One region of the Citrobacter braakii genome, then DNA from elsewhere that is predicted to be linked to it. Evidence: predicted binding sites of a transcription regulator. Region 1 holds the regulator's gene; each other region holds the start of a gene.

What was found. Region 1 encodes PurR, which represses purine synthesis genes. Its sites were predicted from a motif close to CANGCAAACGTTTGCNTG; they were not measured.
Region 2: glyA (serine hydroxymethyltransferase) is a predicted target of PurR. The motif match lies at 4,374-4,391, and genes of this name have one in related genera.
Region 3: gltS (sodium/glutamate symporter) is a predicted target of PurR. The motif match lies at 2,938-2,955, and genes of this name have one in related genera.
Region 4: tusA (sulfurtransferase TusA) is a predicted target of PurR. The motif match lies at 2,110-2,127, and genes of this name have one in related genera.

The regions. Positions count from the first base shown of each region.
Region 1 covers NZ_CP045771.1:3,555,975-3,563,455, forward strand. Annotated here, with positions in the region: gene GFC06_RS16620 (MFS transporter) at 1-353, opposite strand, end outside; gene cydH (cytochrome bd-I accessory subunit CydH) at 530-619, opposite strand; gene purR (HTH-type transcriptional repressor PurR) at 917-1,942, shown strand; gene punR (DNA-binding transcriptional activator PunR) at 1,939-2,871, opposite strand; gene punC (purine nucleoside transporter PunC) at 2,985-4,190, shown strand; gene cfa (cyclopropane fatty acyl phospholipid synthase) at 4,481-5,629, shown strand; gene GFC06_RS16650 (riboflavin synthase) at 5,671-6,318, opposite strand; gene mdtK (multidrug efflux MATE transporter MdtK) at 6,536-7,481, shown strand, end outside.
Region 2 covers NZ_CP045771.1:2,287,054-2,294,534, forward strand. Annotated here, with positions in the region: gene qseE (two component system sensor histidine kinase QseE/GlrK) at 1-444, shown strand, start outside; gene qseG (two-component system QseEF-associated lipoprotein QseG) at 467-1,210, shown strand; gene glrR (two-component system response regulator GlrR) at 1,210-2,544, shown strand; gene glnB (nitrogen regulatory protein P-II) at 2,605-2,943, shown strand; gene hmpA (NO-inducible flavohemoprotein) at 2,991-4,181, opposite strand; gene glyA (serine hydroxymethyltransferase) at 4,508-5,761, shown strand; gene hcaD (phenylpropionate dioxygenase ferredoxin reductase subunit) at 5,840-7,042, opposite strand; gene hcaB (3-phenylpropionate-dihydrodiol/cinnamic acid-dihydrodiol dehydrogenase) at 7,052-7,481, opposite strand, start outside.
Region 3 covers NZ_CP045771.1:1,083,120-1,090,600, reverse strand. Annotated here, with positions in the region: gene recG (ATP-dependent DNA helicase RecG) at 1-1,533, shown strand, start outside; gene gltS (sodium/glutamate symporter) at 1,576-2,781, opposite strand; gene xanP (xanthine/proton symporter XanP) at 3,007-4,398, shown strand; gene GFC06_RS04970 (AsmA family protein) at 4,520-6,229, shown strand; gene GFC06_RS04965 (D-lyxose/D-mannose family sugar isomerase) at 6,271-6,954, opposite strand; gene GFC06_RS04960 (ketose-bisphosphate aldolase) at 7,004-7,481, opposite strand, start outside.
Region 4 covers NZ_CP045771.1:1,245,555-1,253,035, reverse strand. Annotated here, with positions in the region: gene zntA (Zn(II)/Cd(II)/Pb(II) translocating P-type ATPase ZntA) at 1-1,758, shown strand, start outside; gene tusA (sulfurtransferase TusA) at 1,805-2,050, opposite strand; gene GFC06_RS05730 (7-cyano-7-deazaguanine/7-aminomethyl-7-deazaguanine transporter) at 2,219-2,884, shown strand; gene GFC06_RS05725 (DcrB family lipoprotein) at 2,957-3,514, shown strand; gene GFC06_RS05720 (MFS transporter) at 3,518-4,735, opposite strand; gene GFC06_RS05715 (AI-2E family transporter) at 4,869-5,918, shown strand; gene acpT (4'-phosphopantetheinyl transferase AcpT) at 5,981-6,571, shown strand; gene GFC06_RS05705 (phenolic acid decarboxylase) at 6,563-7,069, opposite strand; gene GFC06_RS05700 (LysR family transcriptional regulator) at 7,169-7,481, shown strand, end outside.

The sequences.
Region 1 (7,481 bases):
GCGACAACGGAGCCAAGACCAAAAAATGCCCCATGGTTCAGACTGGTCAAAATACGCGATAACATCAGGGTGGTGTAATCCGGCGAAATAGCCGAAAGCACGTTGCCCAGCGTGAAAATCGCCATCAGGAATATCAACGCATTACGTCGCGCACGATGGGACAGCAGTAATGTCATCAGCGGAGCACCCACCATCACCCCAACCGCATACGCGCTGATTAACATTCCGGCCGCGGGAATCGAGACATCCACACCTTTGGCAATGACGGGCAATAATCCCATTGGCGAAAATTCAGTGGTGCCAATGCCAAACGCGCCGATCGCCAGCGCCAGTAAAGGATAATTGAGTTTCATATTTCGACTCCGTAACGTCGAGCCGGGGCGCGACATAAAATAAGAGTCAAAAGCATGACATTGATCGCAAAATTAATAAAGTTAACAAAATTGCAAAAGACTTTTGCTTATTCGCAAACAATCGACGGGAAAGGCAAGCGGAAAGGATGAGGGAGAGCGAACTCCCTCGGGGGAAATCAATGCAGCGCTGCGGTCAGGCCACCCGCGACGATCAAACCCAGAACAATAATGGTAGTCACTAACGAAAATTTCAGATCGGTGCTCATCAAGTTTTCTCCTTTTTATTCCCACACAAAAAGTGATATTGCGCATTTTTACACACTTGAAAGCAAAAATCTCTCACGATTTATATTGATAACTGCTTTTAACTCTTCCCCTTTTCGTTAAGATCAGACAAAATTCCACGCTTACTTGATTAGCGTACCGGCCATTGACCCCTTCCTGACGTTCCGTGTCGTTTTCCCGGCGTGCCGCAACCCTTACGTTGCGCTAAGGGTGTGTTAAGGCAAACGTTTACCTGGAGTATTCTCAGGAGCTTAGGATATGGTCTGGAGTGAGATGTAATGGCAACAATTAAAGATGTAGCGAAGCGAGCAAACGTTTCCACTACAACCGTATCACACGTAATTAACAAGACGCGCTTTGTCGCGGAAGAAACGCGTAATGCTGTCTGGGCGGCGATCAAAGAGCTGCACTATTCTCCGAGCGCCGTGGCGCGCAGCCTGAAGGTGAATCACACCAAGTCTATTGGCTTGCTGGCCACCAGCAGCGAAGCGGCCTATTTCGCTGAAATTATCGAAGCCGTTGAGAAAAACTGTTTCCAGAAAGGCTATACCCTGATTCTGGGTAACGCATGGAACAGTCTCGAAAAACAGCAGGCTTATCTGTCAATGATGGCGCAAAAGCGCGTTGATGGTCTGCTGGTGATGTGTTCTGAGTATCCGGAGTCGCTGCTTTCGATGCTCGAAGAGTACCGCCATATTCCGATGGTCGTCATGGACTGGGGCGAAGCTAAAGCCGACTTTACCGATACGGTCATTGATAACGCCTTCGAAGGCGGTTACATGGCGGGTCGGTATCTGGTAGAACGCGGTCATCGTGAGATTGGCGTGATCCCAGGCCCAATGGAGCGTAATACCGGAGCCGGGCGTCTGGCAGGCTTTATGAAAGCGATGGAAGAAGCGCTGATTAAAGTTCCTGAAAACTGGATTGTGCAGGGCGATTTTGAGCCTGAATCGGGCTATCGCGCCATGCAGCAAATTCTGTCACAGTCGCATCGTCCGACCGCCGTCTTCTGCGGTGGCGATATCATGGCGATGGGTGCGCTGTGCGCCGCTGACGAGATGGGACTGCGCGTACCGCAGGATGTCTCGCTCATCGGTTACGACAACGTGCGCAACGCCCGCTTCTTCACGCCGGCTCTGACGACCATTCACCAGCCTAAAGATTCACTGGGGGAAACGGCCTTCAACATGCTGTTAGACCGTATCGTGAATAAACGTGAAGAGTCGCAGTCTATCGAGGTTCATCCGCGCCTGGTAGAACGCCGTTCCGTTGCCGACGGCCCGTTCCGCGATTACCGTCGTTAAGACTGTGGTGCGGGAGCCTCATCGGGCTCCCGCAACCATTCCTTATTCAGCGTTTCACTATCCCCTAAATAGTCCAGCAGCCAGCTCAATGCCGGCGATGTATCGTTCTGTTGCCATGTCAGGCAACATGCGGCATCAGGAAATGGATTCTCCAGCTGTAGCGCGACCCATTTGCCGCTATCAATCCACGGTTTGGCAAAATGCGTCGGTACCATGCCCACGCACAGACCTGCAGATAAACAGGTAGCAGAAGATTCCCAGTCAGGCACCACAACGCGCTTTTGGTTATCCAGCAGCCAGGTAATACGCTTAGGAAGCGTACGCGACGTGTCTTCACGCACCAGCGACGGCCAGTTGCGCAACGTATCGTCGCTTAGCGGTCCGGGCATTGACGCCAACGGATGATGGCTTGCCACCACGCAGCTCCAGCTCAGCATTCCCATGTCGCGGAAGGTATAGCGTCCCCCCACCGGAATCGCCTGCGTGGCGCCGATTGCCAGCTCAACGCGCCCATCGGACAGCGCATCCCAGACACCGTTAAACACCTCCTGGAAAACCAGCAGTTCGACATCATCAAAATGACGATAGAAATCCACGATCATCTGTCGGGTACGATCCGGGCGGACAATGTTATCTACCGCGATCGCCAACTGCCCGCGCCAGCCGTTGGCAATTTGCTGACATTGCTGGCGGGTGATCTGCATTTTTTTGATAACAGAGCGGCCTTCTTTGAGAAACCATGCACCGGCAGGCGTCAATTCCACATCCCGATGGCGTCGCTCAAAAAGCGGCACCGCCAGCCACTCTTCCAGTTGACGCACGGTGTAGCTTACCGCCGAGGGTACGCGGTGCAACTCCTGCGCGGCCGAACTAAAGCTACCGTTACGCGCAACCGCATCCACAACTTCAAGTGAATATTCCGACCACATATTCTGCCCACAAAAAATTTGAAATCAGTAAGCAAATATTAGCGTTTCACAGCAAGAATTACACTCACTACACTCAGCGGCATTGTTCTACTGCTAAAAAAAGAGAAATGATGATGCAACCTGGGAAAGGATTTTTAGTCTGGCTGGCGGGTCTTAGCGTACTCGGCTTTCTGGCAACGGATATGTATCTGCCCGCCTTCGCCGCAATTCAGTCCGATCTGCAGACACCTGCATCTGCCGTCAGCGCCAGCCTTAGCTTATTCTTAGCGGGTTTTGCCGTCGCGCAACTTCTGTGGGGGCCGCTCTCTGACCATTATGGCCGCAAGCCAGTTTTGCTTCTGGGTTTATCCATCTTCGCGCTGGGCAGTTTGGGCATGCTGTGGGTTGAAAATGCCACCGGTCTGCTGGTACTGCGCTTTGTTCAGGCCGTTGGCGTTTGTGCGGCATCGGTTATCTGGCAGGCGCTGGTCACCGATTATTATCCTTCACAAAAAGTAAACCGCATCTTTGCCACCATTATGCCATTGGTCGGGTTATCCCCGGCATTAGCGCCGTTATTAGGCAGTTGGATCCTGGTACATTTTTCCTGGCAGGCCATTTTCGCCACCCTGTTTGCCATTACTCTAATCCTGATGCTTCCGGCTCTGCGCTTAAAACCAACAGCTAAAGCACGCGACGACAGCCAGGATAAACTGACTTTCGCTACCCTGTTGCGCTCAAAAGTTTACCGCGGAAACGTGCTGATTTATGCCGCCTGCTCCGCGAGCTTCTTCGCGTGGCTGACGGGTTCCCCGTTCATCCTCAGCGAAATGGGCTACAGTCCGGCGGTGATTGGCCTGAGCTATGTTCCACAAACCATCGCTTTCTTAATTGGTGGTTACGGCTGCCGCGCTGCGCTGCAAAAATGGCAGGGCCGTCAGTTGCTGCCCTGGTTACTCATTCTGTATGCCTTTAGCGTAGTGGCCACCTGGGCAACCGGCTTTATTCACCATGTTGCGCTGGCTGAAATCCTCATCCCATTCTGCGTTATGGCGATTGCCAATGGAGCAATCTACCCTATTGTTGTGGCTCAGGCGTTACGTCCTTTCCCACAGGCTACGGGACGCGCAGCGGCATTGCAGAACACACTGCAACTGGGTTTATGCTTCCTGGCAAGCCTTGTGGTTTCCTGGTTGATCGCCACCCCGCTGCTCACCACCACCAGCGTGATGCTGACAACGGTGCTGCTGGCGGCCGCGGGTTACAAAATGCAATCGCAGAAGGCTAACGCCCCGCACACAGATGATCGGGCGCAAATTGCCCACGGTGAGTCTCACTAGTAATCACCCTTGATAATTGATTAGCCTGCTAATATTTATTGGTTGAATCGTCAAAAATTCAGGCCTATACTGATTTCCAGTTGTTAAAAAAACGATAATTGTTATGTGTTAACGGGGACAAGAACGTTCCCGTTTTCCCATGGATGGTCTTTTCGGCAAGGGTTCCTCCCTTCCTCTGTTCTACGTCGGATTATAGATTCGCGGATTAATTCCGTGAGAGTTCTCACAAAGCCCAAAAAAGCGTCTACGCTATTTTAAGGTTCTGATCACCGACCAGTGATGGAGAAGCTATGAGTTCATCGTGTATAGAAGACGTCAGCGTACCGGATGATGACTGGTACCGCATCACCAATGAATTATTAAGCCGTGCAGGTATTACCATTAATGGTCCGGCACCGGCAGATATTCGCGTAACGAACCCCGATTTTTTCAAACGCGTACTGCAGGAAGGATCGTTAGGGTTGGGCGAAAGTTATATGGATGGCTGGTGGGAATGCGACCGGCTGGACATGTTTTTTTGTAAAGTCCTGCGCGCCGGTCTTGAAAACCAACTCCCCCGCCACTTTAAAGATACGCTCCGTATCGCCACGGCTCGCCTGTTCAATTTACAGACCAAAAAACGTGCGTGGGTCGTCGGCAAAGAACACTACGATTTGGGCAACGATCTCTTTACCCGCATGCTGGACCCTTATATGCAGTATTCCTGCGCCTACTGGAAAGATGCCGATACCCTGGAATCTGCCCAACAGGCGAAGCTAAAAATGATTGCCGAAAAACTGCAGTTGAAGCCAGGCATGCGGGTGCTCGATATTGGCTGCGGCTGGGGCGGCTTATCCCAGTTTATGGCGTCACAATATGGCGTTAGCGTGGTGGGCGTGACCGTTTCGGCAGAACAGCAGAAAATGGCGCAGGCGCGTTGTGCGGGGCTGGATGTCACAATTTTGCTGCAGGATTATCGCGACCTGAACGACAAATTTGATCGCATTGTCTCCGTTGGCATGTTTGAGCATGTGGGGCCGAAGAACTACGCGACTTATTTTGAAGTGGTTGATCGTAATTTAAAACCCGACGGTCTCTTTTTGCTGCATAGCATCGGCTCCAAAAAGACCGACAATAACGTTGATCCGTGGATCAATAAATATATCTTCCCGAACGGCTGTTTACCGTCAGTTCGCCAGATTGCCAACGCCAGCGAGCCGCATTTTGTGATGGAAGACTGGCATAATTTTGGCGCGGATTACGATACAACGTTGATGGCCTGGCACGAGCGTTTCATGAGATCCTGGCCTGAAATCGCCGATAACTATACCGAACGCTTTAAACGGATGTTCAGCTATTACCTGAACGCCTGCGCCGGTGCGTTTCGTGCTCGCGACATCCAGCTGTGGCAGGTGGTTTTTTCCCGCGGCGTTGAACACGGCCTGCGCGTTCCCCGCTAATCGTTATCACCCCCGTGCCAACGGGGGTTTTACACTCTGGCTTAGGCTCCCGCCTCACCCGTTACGTTACTGATGGCGCTTTCACGCGCCGCCAGTACGCGCTCAACGGTATCAACCACCGCCTGGGTTTGAGGATCGATTTCGATATTGACCCGCGCGCCTAACTTTTTCTTACCCAGCGTCGTACGTTCCAGCGTTTCCGGGATCAAATGCACACAGAAACGCGTCGGTGTCACCTCACCGACCGTCAGACTGATGCCATCAATTCCGATAAATCCTTTGTACAAGATGTATTTCATCAGCGACGGATCCTGAACTTTAAACCACACCTGGCGGTTGTTCTCCGAGGTCAGAATTTTCGACACTTCGGCGGTCGTCATAATATGGCCCGACATTAAATGTCCGCCAATTTCATCACTGAATTTTGCCGCTCTCTCAACGTTGACCAAATCCCCAACCTTCAGGTCACCCAGATTGGTGATACGCAGCGTTTCTTTCATCAGATCAAAGCTTATCTGGTTACCGTTGATTTCGGTTACCGTCAGGCAGCACCCATTGTGGGCAACCGATGCGCCGGTCTCCAGCGCATCCAACATATATTCAGGTAACTCCACAACATGCGTACGAAAATTTGGTTTTTCATCAATGGACACAAGTTTCGCGGTGCCCTGCACAATACCCGTAAACATACTTCTAACTCCTGAACTGAATTAAGACATCTCTGCACAGCACAATAGCAGGTGGAAATTCAGGTTGCCAGCAATGCGCCGCTACTGCCTGTTTTTTCACTGGAGAATTACGTATTCCTCGCTACAATAGACTGAAATTTCCCCTGCTTTTTCTCCTTGCTGCCATATAAGGCGGCTTTTTTAGTCTCTCAAATAACAACAATATAGTGGTGTACACGTGCAAAAGTATGTAAGTGAAGCGCGTCAGTTATTAGCTCTGGCAATTCCAGTGATTCTTGCGCAAATCGCTCAAACCGCAATGGGATTCGTTGATACCGTCATGGCGGGCGGATACAGCGCCACGGACATGGCGGCCGTCGCCATTGGCACATCTATTTGGTTGCCGGCCATTTTGTTTGGTCACGGACTGCTGCTGGCCTTGACGCCAGTGATTGCGCAACTCAATGGTTCAGGGCGCCGCGATCGTATCGCCCATCAAATACGCCAGGGTTTCTGGCTGGCGGGCAGCGTCTCCATTCTGATTATGATCGTGCTCTGGAACGCGGGATACATTATTCGCTCCATGCATAATATCGACCCGGCGCTGGCAGATAAAGCCGTCGGCTACCTGCGCGCGTTGCTGTGGGGCGCGCCGGGGTATTTGTTCTTCCAGGTAGCCCGTAACCAGTGTGAAGGTCTGGCCAAAACCAAACCGGCGATGGTGATGGGGTTTCTCGGCCTGCTGGTGAACATTCCTGTTAACTATGTTTTCATTTATGGGCATTTTGGCATGCCGGAACTTGGCGGCGTGGGCTGCGGCGTGGCAACGGCGGCGGTTTACTGGGTGATGTTTATCGCCATGCTGTCATACGTTAAACGCGCACGCTCGATGCGTGATATCCGTAATGAGCGTGGTTTCCAGAAACCGGACACCGCCGTAATGAAGCGTCTGGTACAGCTGGGTTTACCTATCGCGCTGGCGTTATTTTTCGAAGTGACGCTGTTTGCTGTGGTGGCGCTGCTGGTTTCCCCGCTGGGGATTGTCGACGTGGCCGGACACCAGATCGCGCTCAACTTCAGCTCGTTAATGTTCGTCCTGCCGATGTCTCTGGCTGCAGCCGTCACCATTCGAGTCGGTTATCGTCTGGGCCAGGGTTCCACGCTGGATGCGCAAACCGCAGCCA
Region 2 (7,481 bases), 1.3 Mb from region 1:
CTGGTGGAAAGCGTTGTTTCTGCACATAGCCTGCCCGCTCGCGCCAAAATGATACATACTGATGTTGCGCTTGCGGTGAACGCCTGCCTGGCAGAACCGATGCTATTGATGAGCGTGCTGGACAATCTTTATTCCAATGCGGTGCACTATGGCGCTGAATCCGGTAACATTTGGATCCGCAGCAGTTTGCATGGCTCAATGGTATACATTGATGTAATGAATACCGGCACACCGATTCCAGAAGCAGAACAGACCATGATCTTCGAGCCTTTTTTCCAGGGTAGCCATCAGCGAAAAGGGGCGGTAAAAGGAAGCGGGTTGGGGCTGAGCATTGCCAGAGATTGCATCCGCCGTATGCGGGGCAAACTGTATCTGGTTGATGAGCATGCGCAAAACGTTTGTTTTCGCATAGAACTGCCGCTATCTGCAGCGAAAAATCACTAAAATAAACCTAAGTCTGGTGAGTATGCCATACGTTGTTGTCCGAATGCTTAAACGACATTTTTTCCGTCGCGTCATCCTCGCAAGCCTGCCGTGTCTGGCGCTGGTAGGCTGCGTCCCGAACGCGGTGAATCATATTATCGGCGACCCCTCGCAGGAGAAAATTCCGCCTCATCAACTGGCGGACTACCTTGCAACCGACTGTAGCGATATCTGGTCGCTGTCTGGTCAGCCCACAGAGACCAATCCGCTGTACTGGCTGCGGGCGATGGATTGCGCCAATCGCCTGATGCCGGTACAGGCGCGTAGTGAAGCCAGCACGATGATGCCTGATACCTGGCAGGGGGCTTTCAGGCGCGGGATCCTGCTTGATAACGCCAACATTACGCCGCCTGAAAGGCGGGAGACGGTTACGCGCCTCGACGCATTAAGCCCGCAAATTCCGCCACAGGTACGCCCGCTCTATCAGGTCTGGCGCAGCAGTCAGACGTTGCAGTTGCAACTGGCCGAAGAGCGTATGCGCTACAGCAAGCTTCAGCAGGCGTCAGACAGCGATCTTGATACGCTACGTCAGCAGCAGCAACATTTGCAGTCTCAGCTCGATCTTACGACCCGCAAGCTGGAGAATCTGACCGATATCGAACGCCAGCTTTCCACGCGCAAACCTGCCGGTAGTTACAACCCTGATGCGCCGCACGGGAACGAAAAAGTCACCCTACCTGATAACGAGGAAGGCGCAGCGCCGTCTGCCGATGAGGTCACGCCATGATAAGCCGTAAGCCCGCGCATCTGCTGCTGGTGGATGACGATCCCGGCCTGTTGAAATTACTTGGAATGCGCCTGACCAGCGAAGGCTACAGCGTCGTAACCGCAGAAAGCGGGCAGGAAGGGTTACGGGTACTGAACCGTGAAAAAGTGGATCTGGTTATTAGCGATCTGCGCATGGATGAAATGGACGGCATGCAGCTGTTTACTGAAATCCAGAAAGTGCAGCCGGGAATGCCGGTTATTATCCTCACCGCTCACGGTTCCATCCCCGACGCCGTTGCGGCGACTCAGCAAGGGGTGTTCAGCTTTCTCACTAAGCCGGTGGATAAAGACGCGTTATACCATGCGATCGACGGGGCGTTGGAACAGTCTGCGCCTGCCGCTGATGACAGCTGGCGTGAGTCCATCGTCACCCGCAGCCCACTGATGCTGCGCCTGCTGGAACAGGCGCGCATGGTGGCGCAATCGGACGTAAGCGTATTGATCAACGGCCAAAGCGGAACCGGGAAAGAAGTTTTTGCCCAGGCCATTCATAACGCCAGCCCGCGCAGCCACAAGCCTTTTATTGCCATTAACTGTGGCGCATTGCCGGAACAACTGCTGGAGTCCGAACTGTTTGGTCATGCGCGCGGCGCTTTTACCGGTGCGGTGAGCAATCGTGAAGGGCTGTTTCAGGCCGCGGAAGGCGGGACGCTGTTTCTCGATGAGATTGGCGATATGCCCGCGCCGTTGCAGGTTAAATTGCTACGTGTATTGCAGGAGCGAAAAGTCAGGCCGCTGGGCAGTAACCGCGATATCGATATTGATGTGCGGATCGTTTCCGCGACCCACCGTGATTTACCCAAAGCGATGGCTCGGGGGGAATTTCGCGAAGATTTGTACTATCGCCTCAACGTGGTAAGCCTGAAGATCCCGGCGCTGGCCGAGCGTACGGAAGATATTCCGCTGCTGGCAAACCATCTGCTGCGCCAGTCTGCTGAACGACACAAACCGTTCGTGCGCGCCTTTTCGACCGATGCCATGAAACGGTTAATGACCGCCAGTTGGCCTGGTAACGTGCGTCAGTTGGTTAACGTGATTGAGCAGTGCGTGGCGTTGACCTCTTCGCCGGTGATCAGCGACGCGCTGGTGGAGCAGGCGCTGGAAGGGGAGAACACCGCGCTGCCGACCTTTGTTGAAGCGCGTAACCAGTTTGAACTCAACTACCTGCGTAAGCTGTTGCAAATCACCAAGGGCAATGTGACTCATGCGGCGCGAATGGCGGGGCGCAACCGCACCGAATTCTACAAGTTGCTCTCTCGCCATGAGCTGGATGCAAACGATTTCAAAGAATAAATCTGCGGATTATGTTAGTTTTATTCGATCAAAAGACAGGCGACCTTTTCAAGGAATAGCATGAAAAAGATTGATGCGATTATTAAACCCTTCAAGCTGGACGACGTCCGCGAAGCGCTGGCTGAAGTCGGCATTACCGGTATGACTGTAACAGAAGTGAAAGGGTTTGGCCGTCAGAAAGGCCATACTGAGCTGTACCGTGGTGCGGAATATATGGTGGATTTTCTGCCGAAGGTAAAAATTGAAATTGTGGTCACCGACGACATCGTCGATACCTGCGTCGACACCATTATTCGTACTGCCCAGACCGGTAAAATCGGCGACGGTAAGATTTTTGTCTTCGACGTGGCACGCGTGATTCGTATTCGCACCGGTGAAGAAGACGACGCGGCAATCTAAGCCGCGCCGTGCTTGCCTGATGGCGCAGCGCCATCAGGCATGAGTAATTACAAGACTTTATGCGGGCCGAAGCATTCGTAATGAATGTTCTCGTTTTTCACGCCCAGATCGACCAGCTGCTTCGCGGCAAACTGCATAAAGCCAACCGGACCGCACAGATAAAACTGCATCGCCGGATCGCTGATTGCGCCTTCCAGTTTGTTCAAATCCATCAGACCAACGCTATCAAACGCACCTTTCGCGCGATCGGCTTCGGTTGGCTCACGATACCAGGTGTGTGCGCTAAAGCGTGGCAGCGTTTTGCTCAGTTCATTCACTTCATCGGCAAAGGCATGTACATCGCCATTTTCTGCCGCGTGGAACCAGTTAACCTGCGCCGTATGATTCGCTTTTGCCAGCGTATCCAGCATCGCCAGCATCGGGGTCTGACCTACGCCTGCTGAAATCAGAGACACTGGGGTATCGGTCGCAACGTCCATAAAGAAATCGCCCGCAGGTGCAGCTAAGTGAACGACGTCGCCCACATTCGCATGGTTGTGCAGCCAGGTGGAAACCTGACCACCGTCTTCACGCTTCACAGCAATACGGTAGCCTTTGCCATCGGGTTTACGGGTCAGTGAGTACTGACGAATTTCCTGATGCGGGAAACCTTCCGGCTTCAGCCAGACGCCCAGGTATTGCCCCGGATGATATTCAGCCACTGCGCCACCGTCGACAGGTTCAAATTCAAAGCTGGTGATAAGCGCACTGCGTGGGGTTTTTGCCACGATGCGGAAAGGACGGGTACCTTTCCAGCCGCCATTTTTATTGGCATTTTCGCTGTAGATCTGCGCTTCACGGTTGATGAAAACGTTCGCCAGCACGCCGTATGCTTTGCCCCAAGCATCCAGAACTTCCTGGCCTGGGCTGAACATCTCGTCCAGCGTTGCCAGCAAATGGCCACCTACGATGTTGTACTGCTCCGGTTTAATCTGGAAGCTGGTATGCTTCTGCGCGATTTTCTCAACGGCAGGCAACAGCGCCGCCAGGTTCTCGATATTGCTGGCATACGCGGCAATAGCGTTAAACAGCGCTTCCCGCTGATCGCCATTACGCTGGTTACTCATGTTGAAGATTTCTTTCAGCTCTGGGTTATGCGTAAACATGCGATCGTAGAAATGGGCGGTCAGCTTCGGGCCTGTTTCAACCAGCAGGGGAATGGTGGCTTTCACTGTAGCGATGGTTTGTGCGTCAAGCATACGGTCTTCCTTTATCTGAAATTTTAATGATGTATGTCAAATGCATCTTATAAAAAATACCCCTGCATTGTAAATGGTTCTTTGTCACTTTGCGTTGTAAAGGTTACATCGTGAAAAATCTGCATCACAAACCTGAAAAGAAATCCGTTGAAATTCAGCAGACCTTTGTTCTCCAAAGCCTTGCGTGCCGTGAAGGTAATCGTTTGCGTAAAATCCTTTGTCAAGACCTGTTATCGAAGAATGATTCGGTTATACTGTTCGCCGTCGTCCAACGGGACTGCCTTTTTAGGCCGAAATTCTATTGTTAGCTGAGTCAGGAGATGCGGATGTTAAAGCGTGAAATGAACATTGCCGATTATGATGCCGAACTGTGGCAGGCTATGGAGCAGGAAAAAGTACGTCAGGAAGAGCACATCGAACTGATCGCCTCCGAAAACTACACCAGCCCGCGTGTTATGCAGGCGCAGGGTTCTCAGCTGACCAACAAATACGCTGAAGGTTATCCGGGCAAGCGCTACTACGGCGGTTGTGAGTACGTTGATATCGTTGAGCAATTGGCTATCGATCGTGCAAAAGAGCTGTTTGGCGCTGACTACGCTAACGTACAGCCGCACTCCGGCTCCCAGGCTAACTTCGCTGTTTACACCGCTCTGCTGCAACCGGGTGATACCGTTCTGGGTATGAACCTGGCGCAAGGCGGCCACCTGACTCACGGTTCCCCGGTTAACTTCTCTGGCAAGCTGTACAACATCATCCCTTACGGTATTGATGAGTCCGGTAAAATTGACTACGAAGATATGGCTAAGCAGGCCAAAGAGCACAAGCCGAAGATGATCATCGGCGGCTTCTCTGCTTACTCCGGCGTTGTTGATTGGGCAAAAATGCGTGAAATCGCCGACAGCATTGGCGCATACCTGTTCGTTGACATGGCGCACGTTGCGGGCCTGATCGCCGCAGGCGTTTACCCGAACCCGGTTCCACACGCGCACGTAGTGACCACCACCACCCACAAAACCCTGGCGGGTCCGCGCGGCGGCCTGATCCTGGCGAAAGGCGGTGACGAAGAGCTGTACAAAAAGCTGAACTCCGCGGTGTTCCCAAGCGCGCAGGGCGGCCCGCTGATGCACGTGATCGCGGCGAAAGCCGTGGCGCTGAAAGAAGCGATGGAGCCTGAGTTTAAGGTTTACCAGCAGCAGGTTGCCAAAAACGCCAAAGCGATGGTGGAAGTGTTCCTGAACCGTGGCTACAAAGTGGTTTCTGGCGGTACTGAAAACCACCTGTTCCTGCTGGATCTGGTTGATAAAAACCTGACCGGTAAAGAAGCTGACGCCGCACTGGGCCGCGCTAACATCACTGTTAACAAAAACAGCGTGCCGAACGATCCGAAGAGCCCGTTTGTGACTTCCGGTATCCGTATCGGTTCTCCGGCTGTAACTCGCCGTGGCTTTAAAGAAGCGGAAGTGAAAGAGCTGGCTGGCTGGATGTGTGACGTTCTGGACAACATCAATGACGAAGCCGTTATCGAGCGCGTCAAAGGTAAAGTTCTGGATATCTGCGCACGCTTCCCGGTTTACGCGTAATTCTGCTTTACGCAAAACGAAAGGCCGCTGATGCGGCCTTTTTTAATGCCTGATAGCGCTGCGCTTATCAGGCTGCTATCACAACGACTTCAGCGGCACGCTTTCATTGCACAGTGCTTCCTCGCTTACCACTCGTCCTGAATGAATTAACTTACGCAGTGCGCGCACTTCGCGTCCGTTGTTGAGCGCTACTGCGCCAATTAGCTTCCCATCACGCAGGTGGAACCAGATAGCCTTGCCATCATCCGGATTGCCACGACATAGCCATGTTTGCCCTTGCATATCGCCAACAAACTGCAGATTGTCATTAAATTGGTCGGTCCAGAACCAGCCTGGCGCCTTCTCCGGCAACGGCAGGTTAAGCATTGCGGCAGCGGCAATCTGTGCCTGGTTATTGGCATTTTCCCAGCTTTCTACCCGTTCTAACGAACCGTCGGGCTGGCGCGTTATCGCCACATCACCAGCGGCAAAAATCGCGGGATCGGAGGTGATGCAGGCGGAGTCAACGATAATACCGTTAGCCGTCTCCAGCCCCGCTTCGCGAGCCAGCGCATCATTCGCCACGATACCGATGCCATAAACCAGCGCATCGGCCTGTAGCGTCTCGCCGTTTTGCAGGGTAAGCGAGATAAACTCTCCCGCTTCGGCGTGCTCAATGGCGCTGTTGAGCAGTACCCGCACCCCTGCCTGTCGGTGGCGGTTTAGCAGATAGTCGCGCACCGGAGCAGGGGCGTTGCGACCCATTACCGTTGAGACCAGCTCCACTAACGTCACCCGACAGCCGCGTTGGATCGCGCTGGCCGCTAATTCCAGGCCAATGGTGCCCGCACCGACAATCACAATCGACTTGCCCGGCAGCAAGGCACCGCGCAGACGCTCGGCATCTTTGGCGTGACGCAGGGTAAAGCAACGTTCGCCCAGTTTATCCAGCAGCGGCAGCGGTCTGGCGGCGGCCCCGGTCGCCAACAGCAACTGCGACCAGCGGTATGACTGACCATCGGCGAGCATCAGCGTGCGCGAGGTGCGGTCAATCTGATGCAGCGTGACGCCGAGATGCAGCTGTACGTTGTTCTCCCGCCACCAGTCAGCGTTCAGGATCGGCTGTCGCTGTGGATTTTCGTCCAGCAGCATTGCTTTGGAGAGCGGAGGGCGTTCATAGGGTAGATACGGCTCATCGGAAAACAGATGCAATTCGCCGTTAAATCCTTGCTGACGCAGTGCGACGGCGGCCATTGCCGCAGCCTGACCACCGCCGACGATAGCGATAATTTTAGGGCTCATAACGCCTCCTCAGAGATCCAGTCCGGCGGCAACGTGACGAATACCGCGAATGCCCAAACCGGCATCGGCATTGATCATCACGCCACTCAATGTGCGATTGTTGCGCTTTGACGCCAGCATCACATACGGGCCGGTAAAATCCGCTGGCTCAGGAAAAAACTGCAACGGCAAAATGGCGGCGATTTTTTCCGGCGTCAGCGACTGCATAATCGACGCATCGCCCTGGCCCAGCGCCTGTGGGCCGCGCAGATCGGTCGCCATACCGCACGGACCGACGCCGTTGACGCGCACCTTTGGCGCCAGCTCGTAGGCTAACTGGCGAATCAACCCGGTGGCGGCATGTTTAGAGGCGGTATACAACGGACCGCCGCCGCCGGGATACCACGCCGCGTTGGAAAGGGTAAAGATGATGTTGCCTTCGCTGGCGATAAGCGCAGGG
Region 3 (7,481 bases), 2.4 Mb from region 1:
CCGCCAGAGCTGTTGCAGGGCATGATGAGCCTGCCGGAAGCTCTGCGCACATTGCACCGTCCACCGCCGTCACTGCAGTTGAGCGATCTGGAAACCGGTCAGCATCCAGCACAGCGACGTCTGATACTGGAAGAATTGCTGGCGCATAACCTCAGCATGCTGGCACTACGCGCCGGGGCGCAACGTTTCCACGCCCAGCCGCTGCTCGCAAACAACGCGCTGAAAGATAAGCTGCTGGCGGCTCTACCGTTTAGACCCACCGGCGCCCAGGCCCGCGTTACCGCTGAGATCGAACGCGATATGGCACTGGATGTCCCCATGATGCGTCTGGTACAGGGCGATGTCGGCTCAGGTAAAACGCTGGTTGCGGCGCTGGCCGCCCTACGTGCCATCGCACATGGTAAGCAAGTTGCGCTGATGGCCCCCACCGAACTATTGGCTGAACAGCACGCCAATAACTTCCGCAACTGGTTCGCGCCACTGGGCATTGAAGTTGGCTGGCTGGCAGGTAAACAGAAAGGCAAAGCGCGCCTGGCACAGCAGGAAGCTATCGCCAGCGGTGAGGTGCAGATGATTGTCGGCACGCACGCAATTTTCCAGGAACAGGTGCAGTTCAACGGACTGGCACTGGTTATCATCGACGAACAGCACCGTTTTGGCGTACATCAGCGCCTGGCGCTGTGGGAGAAAGGTCAGCAGCAGGGTTTCCATCCACACCAGCTAATCATGACCGCCACCCCAATCCCGCGCACGCTGGCGATGACCGCCTATGCCGATCTCGACACATCGGTCATTGACGAACTCCCTCCGGGGCGTACACCGGTCACCACGGTGGCGATTCCGGATACCCGCCGCAGCGATATTATTGACCGCGTGCGCAACGCTTGTACCCATGAAGGGCGTCAGGCGTACTGGGTCTGTACGCTGATTGAGGAGTCTGATTTGTTAGAAGCTCAGGCCGCTGAAGCCACGTGGGAAGAGCTTAAACTGGTGCTGCCAGAGCTGAATATTGGCCTGGTACACGGCCGTATGAAGCCCGCAGAGAAGCAGTCGGTAATGGCGGCGTTTAAGCAGGGCGAATTGCAGCTGCTGGTTGCCACCACGGTGATTGAAGTGGGCGTAGACGTACCTAACGCCAGCCTGATGATTATTGAAAACCCGGAGCGCTTGGGCCTGGCGCAGTTGCACCAGCTACGTGGTCGCGTAGGTCGTGGCGCGGTGGCCTCCCACTGCGTCCTGCTCTACAAATCGCCGCTGTCAAAAACCGCGCAAAAACGTCTGCAGGTTCTGCGAGACAGCAACGACGGATTCGTGATCGCGCAAAAAGACTTGGAGATCCGCGGGCCCGGCGAGCTGTTGGGTACGCGCCAGACCGGAACGGCAGAATTCAAAGTTGCAGATTTGCTGCGCGATCAGGCGATTATCCCGGAAGTTCAGCGCATTGCCCGTCATATTCACGAACGTTACCCGCAACAAGCTGTGGCGCTGATTGAACGCTGGATGCCGGAAACCGAGCGCTACTCCAACGCATAGTAGATTCATAGCAGCGGCGGATGTGACTCCGCCGCACAGACATTATTGCGCAAAAATCGGCAGCAGCAGATACAGCTTAATCACCAGCGCATTGACGATATCGATAAAGAACGCCCCCACCATCGGCACCACCAGAAACGCCATATGGGATGGTCCAAAACGTTCTGTAATTGCCTGCATGTTGGCAATCGCCGTGGGTGTCGCACCGAGGCCAAAACCGCAGTGTCCGGCTGCCAGCACGGCGGCATCGTAGTTCTTACCCATCATGCGCCAGGTGACGAATATCGCGTACAGCGCCATGAAAATGGTCTGCACAACCAGGATTGCCAGCATCGGCAGGGCCAGAGAAGCCAGCTCCCACAGCTTCAGACTCATTAGCGCCATCGCCAGGAACAGCGACAGGCTAACGTTACCCAACACCGAAACCGCGCGCTCGAATACCCGATAAAAACCCATTAACGCCAGGCCGTTACTGAGGATCACCCCAACAAACAGCACGCAGACGAAAGTCGGCAGTTCCAGCACCGTTCCGACCAACATTTGTGCAACGATTTTACCCACCGTCAGACAGATAGCGATCAGCGCAATGGTTTCAATCAGCACCAGCGAAGTGATTATGCGTCCAACATCTGGCTTTTCAAATGCGGTAGGCACAGCCTGATCGTCCGGCATGCCGTCTGGCGTGGTAGAGTGTTTGACCAGATAGCGGGCCACCGGGCCGCCAATCAATCCGCCCAGCACCAGGCCAAACGTTGCGCAAGCCATCGCCACTTCAGTCGCATTAGCGAAACCATAGCGCTCAATAAACAGTTTGCTCCATGCAGCCCCGGTTCCATGCCCGCCAGAGAGGGTTATCGAACCGGCGATCAGACCCATCAGCGGATCCAGACCCAGCAGAGTCGCCATACCAATACCGATGGCGTTTTGCATCAGCAGCAGGCCAACAACCACAATCAGAAAGATACCCACCACGCGGCCACCCGCGCGCAGGCTGGCGATATTGGCGTTCAGGCCGATAGTGGCGAAGAATGCCAGCATCAGCGGATCGCGCAGGGTCATATCGAAGTTCACTTCCCAACCCATGCTTTTTTTCAGCACCAGCAGCGCAATCGCCACCAGCAATCCGCCAGCTACCGGTTCGGGAATGGTGTATTTTTTCAGGAAGGAAACAGACTGGACGAGCTTACGTCCCAGCAGCAACACAAGGGTTGCCGCAACCAGCGTTGATAACGTATCGAGATAAAACATTTACAACTCCATTAGTGCGTTTAGCACAATCACGCACGATGCATTCCAGACCGATTTTTAGCTCTTATTGAGTTTTCGGTGTGGATTTTAAGCAGAAAATCATGAAAAGTTATATAAAAATGTTTGTTTATCCGTTTTAAATATTAAGAACACCTGGTAGCAAACGTTTGCATTTCCGCCATGGTCAGATAAAATCACCGCTTTTCCACCATGGGATTGCCTCTGATGTCCGTTAACGCCGTAGAGTCAACAAATGCGCAACCGGTTGCGCAGACTCACAACAGTGAACTGATTTACCGTCTTGAAGATCGCCCCCCGCTAGCCCAGACCCTGTTTGCCGCCTGTCAGCACCTGCTGGCCATGTTCGTCGCGGTAATCACCCCAGCGCTGTTAATTTGCCAAGCGCTCGGTTTACCGGCTCAGGATACTCAACACATTATCAGTATGTCGCTGTTCGCATCCGGCGTGGCTTCTATCATTCAGATCAAAGCCTGGGGGCCGGTCGGCTCAGGGCTATTATCCATTCAGGGCACCAGCTTTAACTTTGTTGCGCCACTGATTATGGGCGGTACAGCGCTAAAAACCGGTGGTGCTGATGTCCCAACCATGATGGCGGCGCTGTTCGGTACACTGATGCTGGCAAGCTGCACTGAGATGGTTATCTCACGCGTACTGCATCTGGCGCGTCGTATCATTACCCCGCTGGTCTCAGGCGTGGTGGTGATGATTATCGGCCTGTCGCTGATTCAGGTGGGGCTGACGTCGATTGGCGGCGGCTATGCTGCAATGAGCGACAACACCTTTGGCGCGCCAAAGAATTTACTGCTGGCAGGCGTCGTGCTGGCGCTGATTATCCTGCTTAACCGCCAGCGCAACCCGTACCTGCGCGTTGCGTCACTGGTGATTGCGATGGCGGCAGGTTACCTGTTGGCGTGGTTTATGGATATGCTGCCGCAAAATACCGCGCCGGTAAGTCAGGACCTGCTGATGGTGCCAACGCCGTTGTATTATGGCCTGGGTATCGACTGGAGCTTACTGCTGCCGCTGATGCTGGTGTTTATGATTACCTCGCTGGAAACCATCGGTGATATTACGGCCACCTCCGATGTCTCCGAGCAGCCCGTTTCTGGTCCGCTGTATATGAAACGCCTGAAAGGCGGAGTACTGGCGAACGGTCTGAACTCGTTTGTTTCAGCCGTATTTAACACCTTCCCGAACTCCTGTTTTGGACAAAACAACGGGGTTATTCAGTTAACGGGCGTTGCCAGCCGCTACGTTGGTTTTGTGGTTGCGCTGATGCTGATCGCGTTGGGCCTGTTCCCGGCGGTCAGCGGTTTTGTACAGCATATTCCTGAGCCAGTACTCGGCGGTGCTACGCTGGTGATGTTCGGTACTATCGCGGCATCCGGCGTGCGTATCGTATCCCGCGAACCGCTGAACCGCCGCGCAATTCTGATTATCGCGCTGTCGCTGGCCGTCGGCCTCGGCGTTTCCCAGCAGCCGCTGATCCTGCAGTTCGCTCCGGACTGGGTGAAAAACCTGCTCTCTTCCGGCATTGCCGCAGGCGGTATTACCGCTATCGTTCTGAATCTGGTGTTCCCACCAGAGAAGCAATAAGCAAAATGCGGCATTGGTTCTGAATCAACGCCGCTGTAACGCTCTTTCACCATTCCCGCCTTGAGCATTGCGCCTAAATCGTGCATAACTTGACTATGTGCACTTCGCGGGATGGAAGACCATGAAATTTATTGGAAAGCTGCTTCTTTACGTGCTGATCGCCCTTGCAGTGGCGATCCTCGGCTTATATTTTCTACTGCAAACCCGCTGGGGCGCAGAGCACGTCAGCGCCTGGGTTTCGCAGAACAGCAGCTACCATCTGGCATTTGATGCCATCGATCACCGGTTTTCTTCTCCTTCCCATATTCTGCTGGAAAACGTCACCTTTGGCCGGGATGGTCAGCCCGCAACGCTGGTCGCCAAAACGGTCGATATTGGACTGAGCAGCCGCCAAATCACCGACCCGCTGCACGTAGACACCATTCTTTTGCAAAACGGCACGCTGAATCTTTCCCAGCAAACTGCGCCGCTGCCGTTCCAGGCCGATCGCCTGCAATTGCAAGATATGGCGCTTAACAGTCCCGGTAGCGAGTGGACCCTGAGCGCGCAGCGCGTTAACGGCGGAGTCATTCCCTGGAGTCCTGAGGCAGGTAAAATTCTCGGGAGTAAAGCGCAAATTCAGCTCAGCGCCAGTTCGTTAACGCTGAACGACGTCCCCACGACCAACGTATTGATTGAAGGCAGTATTGACCACGACCGTGTGACGCTGAGCAATATTGGCGCAGACGTGGCGCGTGGCGCATTAACCGGCGTGGCACAACGCAATGCCGACGGTAGTTGGGTAGTGGAGAATCTGCGCCTGAACGATATTCGGCTGCAAAGCGATAAATCGCTGGCCGAGTTTTTTGCTCCGTTAAGCACTATTCCTTCCCTGCAAATTGGTCGTCTGGAAGTAACAGATGCCCGTCTGCAAGGCCCTGACTGGGCGGTGACGGATCTCGATCTGAGCTTGCGCAACATGACCTTCAGCAAGGACGACTGGCAAACTCAGGAAGGAAAACTGTCGATGAACGCCAGCGAGTTTATCTACGGCTCTCTGCACTTTTTCGATCCGATTATGAATGCCGAGTTCTCGCCGCAGGGCATAGCGCTGCGTCAGTTCACCACCCGCTGGGAAGGGGGAATGGTCAGAACATCCGGAAACTGGCAGCGCAACAACAAAGCGCTGGTCCTCGATGATGCCGCCATTGCCGGTCTGGAGTACACGCTGCCGGAAAACTGGAAACTGCTGTGGATGAAACCTCTACCAGCCTGGCTAGCCAGCCTGACGCTGAAGAAATTCAGCGCCAGCCGTAATCTGGTGATTGATATCGACCCGAGCTTCCCATGGCAGCTCACCGCGCTGGACGGCTACGGTGCTAACCTCGGGCTGGTGCAGAACAATCAGTGGGGGATCTGGAGCGGGAGCGCTAACCTCAACGCCGCTGCCGGCACCTTTAACCGCACCGACGTGCGTCGTCCTTCGCTGGCGCTGACGGCGAACAGCAGCACCATCAATATCAGCGAACTAAGCGCCTATACGGAAAAAGGGTTGCTGGAGGCCACTGCCAGTATTTCACAGTTGCCTCAGCGTCAAACTCAGGTCAGCCTGAACGGGCGCGGCGTGCCAATGACGATTCTGCAGCAGTGGGGATGGCCCGCACTGCCGCTTTCCGGCGACGGTAACATCCAGCTTACCGCCAGCGGCAATATTCAAGCCGATGCGCCACTCAAGCCAACGGTCAGCGGCCAGTTGCATGCGGTGAACGTGGAGAAACAGCAGGTAACGCAAACCATGCAGGCGGGCGTGGTATCCGGTAGTGAAGTTACCGCCCCACCCGCTGCGCAGTAAAATCTGACGGCCCGGCGGCGCTTTGCCTGCCGGGTCGCCGTTTATCGCTGTAAGCGCGCATATTCACTGCACAACAGCCACTTCACCGGCTCGTCCTCTTCTATCGCCGGGAAGCGACCGCCTGGCTCAAGGAAGTGATTGTCATGCAGGTCGTCATTGACCATCGAGATCTCCCAGCCCAGCACGAACGCTTTCTCCGCCCAAAAGCGATGATACAACCGCGGCGGCAGGCATACCCCCTGCCCCGGTTTCAATACCAGCGTCTCGCCAGCGTCAACGGAACGCCGCTGACCATCGACGCTAACCTCAACAATACGCCGGGCATCATACCCGTCATCAGGCGTAGCCCACGCCAACTGCATACATAAATCACCGCCGCCGCGGTTAACGATATCTTCCATTTTATGGCGATGAAAATGCCATGGCGTCTGCTGATCCTGCTGAATCTGCAGCATCTTTTCGGCGTACGGTTTGGGGTAGCTGGCTGACCCTAACTGACCATTGCGCAACGTCAGTAACGTCAGCCCCGTTTGCGCAAAATCTCCGCGCCCAAAGTCGGTTATATCCCAGCCCAGTTGGAGATCGAGCACTTCACGCCACAGAGTGTGATCCTGTTGCCGCCAGGCGTCAGCCGTAAAATACGCAAAGTCAGGCAGGCAAACCCGAAAAGTCTCGGCGATGGCATGCGCTTTATCGACGGCATAATTAATGTGTGAACGCTTCATTCCACTTTTCCTTGTTGCGAAAAAGGCGGGTCACCCCGCCTGTATGCGGTTAGTAAAGTGACGCTTTGCCGGTTGAGCCGAACAGTTTCATTTTGTGACGGATCACATCCCGCGCGGCGCTAATGGCTTCCGGGTAAATAATGTTCGGGTCCCACCAGGTTTCTTTCGCCAAGATTTCGCGGACTTTCTGGAAGTAAGCGTATTTCATATCGCTGGAAATGTTGATTTTGCCAACGCCCAGCGTAACGGATTCGGCAATTTCCGCATCCGGGTTCGCGGAACCTCCGTGCAGCACCAGCGGAATGTCCACTCGCCCGGCGATGTCGCGCAGGATGTTCATTTGCAGCTCTGGCTGCATCCCTTTCGGGTAGATGCCGTGTGCAGTTCCAATCGCCACCGCCAGCGTATCCGCGCCGGTACGGGCGATAAAATCCTGTGCCTGATCAGGATCGGTATAAGTGACCTTCGATACACCGCCTTCCACTGACGTCCCGGTTTGACCAATCGTACCCAGTTCCCCTTCCACC
Region 4 (7,481 bases), 2.3 Mb from region 1:
AATCACCCCTTTGGCCAGATAGCATTTATCGCCACCACGCTGGTAGGTCTGTATCCCATTGCCCGTCAGGCCCTGCGTCTGATGAAAACCGGCAGCTACTTTGCCATTGAAACGTTGATGAGCGTGGCCGCCATTGGCGCACTGTTTATCGGCGCGACGGCCGAAGCCGCCATGGTGCTGCTGCTGTTTTTAATTGGCGAACGCCTGGAAGGATGGGCCGCCAGCCGCGCCCGTAAAGGGGTCAGCGCACTGATGGCGCTCAAGCCGGAAACCGCCACGCGCCTGCATAACGGCGAGCGCGAAGAGGTTGCTATCAATACTCTCCAGCCAGGCGATGTTATCGAGGTTGCCGCGGGTGGGCGTTTACCTGCCGATGGCAAGCTGGTCTCCGGATTTGCCAGCTTTGATGAAAGCGCCCTGACCGGCGAATCGATACCGGTTGAGCGCGCCACCGGCGAGAAAGTCCCGGCGGGTGCCACCAGCGTGGACCGTCTGGTAACGCTGGAAGTACTCTCCGAACCGGGTGCCAGCGCCATTGACCGTATTCTGAAATTGATTGAAGAAGCGGAAGAACGCCGCGCCCCCATTGAGCGCTTTATTGACCGTTTCAGCCGGATTTACACCCCAGCCATTATGGCGGTTGCGTTGTTGGTCACCCTTGTACCACCGCTGCTGTTTGCCGCATCCTGGCAGGAGTGGATTTATAAAGGGCTGACGCTGCTGCTGATTGGCTGCCCATGTGCGCTGGTGATTTCCACACCCGCAGCCATTACCTCTGGCCTTGCCGCCGCGGCGCGTCGTGGCGCGTTAATCAAAGGCGGGGCCGCGCTGGAGCAGTTGGGTAGGGTAACGCAGGTCGCGTTTGATAAAACCGGCACCCTGACCGTCGGTAAACCGCGCGTCACGGCGATTCACCCGGCAAGCGGTATTGGCGAGGCAGAACTGCTGGCGCTGGCGGCAGCAGTAGAGCAAGGCGCGACGCACCCGCTGGCGCAGGCGATTGTTCGGGAAGCCCAAACGCGCGAGCTGACTATCCCTGTCGCAAAAGATCAGCGGGCGCTGGTTGGCTCTGGCATTGAAGCACTGGTCAACGGCGAACGCGTGCTGATTTGCGCCGCCGGTAAGCAGCCTGCCGATGCTTTTGCCGGGCAGATAAGCGAGCTGGAAAGCGCGGGTCAAACGGTGGTGCTGGTGCTGCGTAACGATGCCGTTCTCGGCGTGCTGGCCCTACAGGACACGCTGCGCGACGACGCCCGTAGCGCCATCAGCGAGCTTAATCAGATTGGCGTGAAAGGGGTGATCCTGACGGGTGATAACCCGCGAGCGGCGGCAGCTATTGCCAGTGAATTGGGTCTCGAGTTCAAAGCGGGTCTATTACCGGAAGATAAAGTACAGGCCGTTACCCATCTCAACCAACAGTCGCCGCTGGCGATGATCGGCGACGGCATCAACGACGCTCCGGCAATGAAAGCAGCCACCATTGGCATTGCGATGGGAAGCGGGACCGATGTCGCGCTGGAAACCGCCGATGCCGCCCTGACCCACAACCGCCTGCGTGGTCTGGTGCAAATGATTCAGTTAGCCCGCGCCACCCACGCCAATATTCGCCAGAACATTGCGATTGCGCTAGGCCTGAAGGGGATTTTCCTCGTCACCACGCTGCTCGGGATAACCGGACTGTGGCTGGCGGTGCTGGCAGATACGGGGGCGACGGTACTGGTGACCGCTAACGCGCTGCGGTTACTACGTAAAGGATAATGCGTCTGTGCCGGACGGCAGTTGCATTAGCGCCATCCGGCTAAGATTACTGGCCTTTGCGCACCAGATAGCGGTACGGCAGAGAGTCGGTCTCTTTTGCTACCAGCTCATGCTCCATAAAGGTACAGAAGCCGGGAATGTCACGGGTTGTCGCCGGATCGTCGGCGACAATCAGCAGCGTTTCACCCGCTTGCATGCCGCGCACGGTTTTACGCACCATCATTACGGGTTCCGGGCAGCGCAGCCCTTGGGCATCAAGAGTATGGTCGGGAGAGGTAAACAGATCGCTCATCGTAGTCTCGTTCATTCAAAAACGGCGTTATTTTACGCTCTGTTGTGGCGTAAGCCAATCAGGTTAACGATTGCGTGAAAAACAACCATTGCAATGTGCTCTTAAAGCAGTATCATGCGACGGTTTTTTATTGGGTTCCCTCACCCCATCCAACAAAAAGGTCACAATATGACTCCGTTTACACAATCTCAACGCGTAAAAGCGTTGTTTTGGCTATCGCTATTTCATCTGCTGGTGATCACCTCCAGCAACTATCTGGTGCAGCTACCGATCTCCATTTTTGGTTTCCATACCACATGGGGCGCTTTCAGCTTTCCGTTTATTTTCCTCGCGACCGATCTGACCGTGCGTATTTTTGGCGCTCCGTTGGCACGACGTATCATCTTTGCGGTAATGATCCCCGCGCTGCTGATCTCCTATGTCGTTTCATCACTGTTCTATATGGGATCGTGGCAGGGATTCGGCGCACTGCTGCACTTTAATCTGTTTGTCGCCCGTATCGCCGCCGCCAGCTTTATGGCTTACGCGCTGGGTCAAATTCTGGATGTGCATGTCTTTAACCGCCTGCGTCAGAACCGTCGCTGGTGGCTGGCGCCAACGGCTTCCACACTGTTTGGCAACATCAGCGATACGTTAGCCTTCTTCTTTATCGCTTTCTGGCGCAGCCCGGATGCCTTTATGGCCGAGCACTGGATGGAAATCGCGCTGGTCGACTACTGCTTCAAAGTGCTGATCAGCATTATTTTCTTCCTGCCGATGTACGGCGTGCTGCTGAATATGTTACTGAAAAGGCTGGCAGATAAATCCGAAATCTCTGCATTGCAGACGAGTTAAAGGTTCATTTTCCGAGTTGTGATAAGATGGACGAATGAGCCGTTATGGCCGTTTATCGAAAGGAAGAAGTCAATGCGCAATCTGGTTAAATATGTCGGTATTGGCCTGCTGGTTATGGGGCTTGCGGCCTGTGATAATAGCGATACAAAAGCGCCAGCAGAGGGTGCTGCCGCAGAAAGTAGCGCCACCGGACAACCGGTCAGCCTGTTGGACGGTAAACTCAGTTTTTCCCTGCCAGCGGATATGACCGATCAGAGCGGCAAACTGGGCACCCAGGCGAACAATATGCACGTTTATTCTGACGCAACCGGCCAGAAAGCGGTGATTGTGATTGTTGGCGACAATACCAACGAAGACCTGGCTGTGCTGGCAAAACGCCTGGAAGATCAGCAGCGTAGCCGCGACCCGCAGTTGCAGGTCGTCACCAATAAATCTATTGAGCTGAAAGGCCACACGCTGCAGCAGTTAGACAGCATCATCTCGGCCAAAGGCCAGACCGCTTACTCTTCCGTGGTGTTGGGTAAAGTCGATAACCAACTGCTGACTCTGCAAATCACGCTGCCTGCTGACGATCAGCAAAAAGCGCAGACTACCGCAGAAAACATCATTAACACGCTGGTTATCCAGTAACGGTTAAGACGATGACTCGGCCTCCGGTGACACCACCTGAGGCCGTTTTTTTAATCGCCAGGTCAGCAATAATGCCACCGCCACCAGCCCTGCCGCCGCCAGATAGATAACCGGCACGCCCGCCCAGGTCATGACCAGCCCGGCCAGCGGCCCCGTAACTCCCAGTGATAAATCCATAAACACCGTATACGTCGCCAGCGCAGCGCCCTGATTTTGCTGCGGGACGGCTTTTACCGCCACCACGCCCAGCGCCGGGAACACCAGCGAAAACCCTGCACCGGCCAGCAGGACGCCGCTTTTCGCCATCCACGGCATGGAAGCCATCCCGACCAGCAGCAGCCCAACAATCTCGACGGTAAAGCAGATCATCGCCACATTTAGTCCACCTAAACGGTTGATACCATTTGGGAATAACAGGCGGGTCCCCACAAACGTGCAGCTAAAAAGCGTTAGCGCGAAAGCGGCACCGTCCCAGCCTTTGGCATCATAAAACAGGGTAATGAAAGTGGCGATCACGCCAAATCCGGCTGAGGCCAGGGCCAGCGCCATGCCGTACAACCAGACACGCCCAAGCACCGCGCGAAACGGCAATGGTTTGCCTTTGCTGGCCTTCACCGCCGGACGAGGGAGCGCCAGCAGTATTGCCAACAGCGCCACGCCCATCACGGTCAGCGCCAGTCCCTGTAAGCCACCCCAGGCATAAAACAGTACACCCAGCGGAGCGCCTATCGCCATCGCGCCATAGGTCACGATGCCGTTCCACGAAATCACCCGTCCGATATGCATTGAACCAACGACCCCAACCCCCCACAGCGTAGAGCCAGTCCCGGCAAAGCTTTGCCCGATCCCTAGAATCACGCGCCCCAGACATAACAGCAGCAGGCTGGCCAGCGGCCAGCCATTCGTGAAGCCCGCCAGGAAGTAGCCCAGACCACTTAAAAAACAGCCACACAGTCCGAATACCACAATCTTCTTTGGCCCCAGCAGGTCGGCATAGCGACCAGCATGTGGACGGCTCAGCAGCGTAGCGAAATATTGCAGGCTGATGACCAGCCCTGCCCAAAAAGCGCTAAATCCCATCACATCATGGACATAGCCTGGCAATACAGCGAGCGGCAGACCAATGGTCAGGTAGCTGGCGAAGTTAAACATCACCACAGAGACAATACGCAGATTAAGGCGTAAACCGCTAAGCGTCGGTTCAGCGACGGGTTCGGGCATGGAGGATCACCACGTTTTCACAACAGTGTTTCATTTCTACCATGTTGCCGGGCAGAAATCAGTAGTCAGTTTCGGAATATCAGTCGCAAGCCAGCCGCTACACTTAATGCAAAAACGCAAACAGGAAGACGACATGACAACCGCCCAGCCCGATAAAACGGGTTTGCACATTCTGCTCAAACTGGCCGCTCTGGTGGTGATCCTCGCGGGTATTCATGCCGCGGCGGATATCATCGTACAGCTTCTGCTGGCCCTTTTTTTTGCCATTGTATTGAATCCGCTGGTCATCTGGTTTATTCGCCGGGGTGTACGTCGGCCGGTCGCGATAACGTTAGTCGTGGTGGTGATGCTGATCGTTCTTACGGCGTTAATCGGCGTTCTGGCGTCATCCATCACTGAATTCATGGCCATGCTGCCAAAATACAATAAGGAGCTGACGCGCAAGGTTCTGTATCTGCAAGAGATGGTGCCTTTTCTAAATCTGCATATGTCCCCGGAGCGCATGCTGCAACGTATGGACTCCGACAAGCTGATGACCTTCACAACCACGCTGATGACAAGTCTTTCCGGTGCCATGGCCAGCGTCGTTCTGCTGGTGATGACGGTGGTCTTTATGTTGTTTGAGGTGCGTCATGTCCCCTATAAGCTGCGCTTTGCGCTGAACAACCCACAAATCCATATTGCGGGGCTGCATCGGGCGCTGAAAGGTGTTTCTCACTATCTGGCGCTGAAAACGTTGCTCAGCTTATGGACCGGTGCCATCGTCTGGCTCGGACTGGCGCTAATGGGTATTCAGTTTGCTCTGATGTGGGGTGTGCTGGCATTCCTGCTAAACTACGTGCCCAACATTGGCTCGGTCATTTCCGCCGTTCCACCCATGATCCAGGCGCTGCTGTTCAACGGCGTTTACGAATGCGTGCTGGTTGGGGCGCTGTTTCTGGTGGTGCATATGGTAATTGGCAACATCCTCGAGCCCCGCATGATGGGGCACCGGCTGGGATTATCGACGCTAATCGTCTTTCTCTCTCTGTTGGTGTGGGGATGGCTGCTTGGTCCGGTAGGTATGCTGCTCTCCGTGCCGTTAACCAGCGTGTGTAAAATCTGGATGGAAACCACCACAGGCGGTAGCAAACTGGCAATTTTGCTGGGACCCGGCAGGCCCAAAACCCGATTACCTGGATAAACTTGCAAACAGCATGTATAGAATGGTAAACAACCCCATTATTACTAAAGGTTAGCCCTGATATGTACCGGATCGTTCTTGGGAAAGTTTCTGTTTTAAGCGCTGGCACACTGCCTGCCGCACTGCGTGAGCAGGCCCCGCAAGGCGCTCGTCGTGCGCGCTGGCTGGCTGGTCGCGTGCTGCTTTCCCATACTCTTTCGCCATTACCGGACATCGTCTACAGCGAGCAAGGAAAACCGACCTTTTCCGCCGACACACCGCTGTGGTTCAATCTCAGCCACAGCGGTGATGATATTGCCCTGCTGCTCAGCGACGAAGGGGAAGTCGGCTGTGATATTGAAGTCGTTCGCCCGCGCGATAACTGGCAGACGCTGGCAAATACGGTGTTCAGTCTCAGGGAACATGCCGAAGTTGAGGCCGAACGCCCGGAGCAACAGCTGGCGGCGTTCTGGCGCATCTGGACGCGTAAAGAAGCTATCGTGAAACAGCGTGGCGGCAGCGCCTGGCAAATTGTCAGCGTCGACAGCACCGTGCTAACCTCCTCACTCTCGGTCAGCCAGTGCCAGCTCGATACCCTGAGCCTGGCGGTGTGTACGCCCACGCCGTTTACTCTGACCGCCGACGCCGTGCAGCGTCTGGAAGCCTTAGCGTAAATTTTCCGGGAAGTTTTCCGGCAATTCACTGGCCGCACAGGCAATAACGCTGTCATTATTCGCCCCACAGTCACGCACGAAAGTGATGGTCGCAAACTCGTCAATCACCTCAGTTGGATATGCCGGACCCGCATCGCGATATGACATCATCAGCGGAATATGGTCATTCTGGAAACAGACCGTTTTTTGCGGATTGTTAATCACCCAGCGTGGGAAAAAGATGGTGCCGTGAAAGAGTTTGTCGCCCAGATTTACGATCAGGCTGACGTCGGTCCCGGTCGGTTCGGTCCATGAAATTTTATAAACACTCTCGCCAACCCGCACAATGTACGCCCGCTGATCCTTCACCCAACGATTCCCCACAATGCCGCTGTGAATACGGTAATCCAGAGTGGTGTCGTTTTTCACGTAGATCTCGTAATTCCAGCCATTATCGTAGGTATAGACCAGATGTTTGCCGACAAAGCCGCTCAAATCATGTTTATCAAAAGTGCTCATATTCTTTCTCCTCTTACTTGATGCGAGGATCTTACCGCTTCAAAAATTGGATGAATAACGCTATTTTTACATCATATTCATTCAATTTTTAGATGAGTTATGCACAAGACAACGCTGGAGCAATGGGCCTTACTGGAGAAAGTCGTGGAGCTGGGCAGCTTTGCTAAAGCTGCGGAAGAGACCAACCGTAGCCAGTCTTCGGTGAGTTACAATCTGGCGCTACTGCAGGAGCGGCTTGGCGTGACGCTGCTGACGCCGGAAGGTCGCAGGGCGGTATTAACCCCTGCGGGAGAGCTACTGTTGGGACAGGTCAAACCGTTACTGAAGGCCTTTTTATGGGTGGAAACCCGGGCAGCAACATTGCAAAACGGCACGCGAACGAGGCTGGATTTCATGGTAGATAGCATCTTCC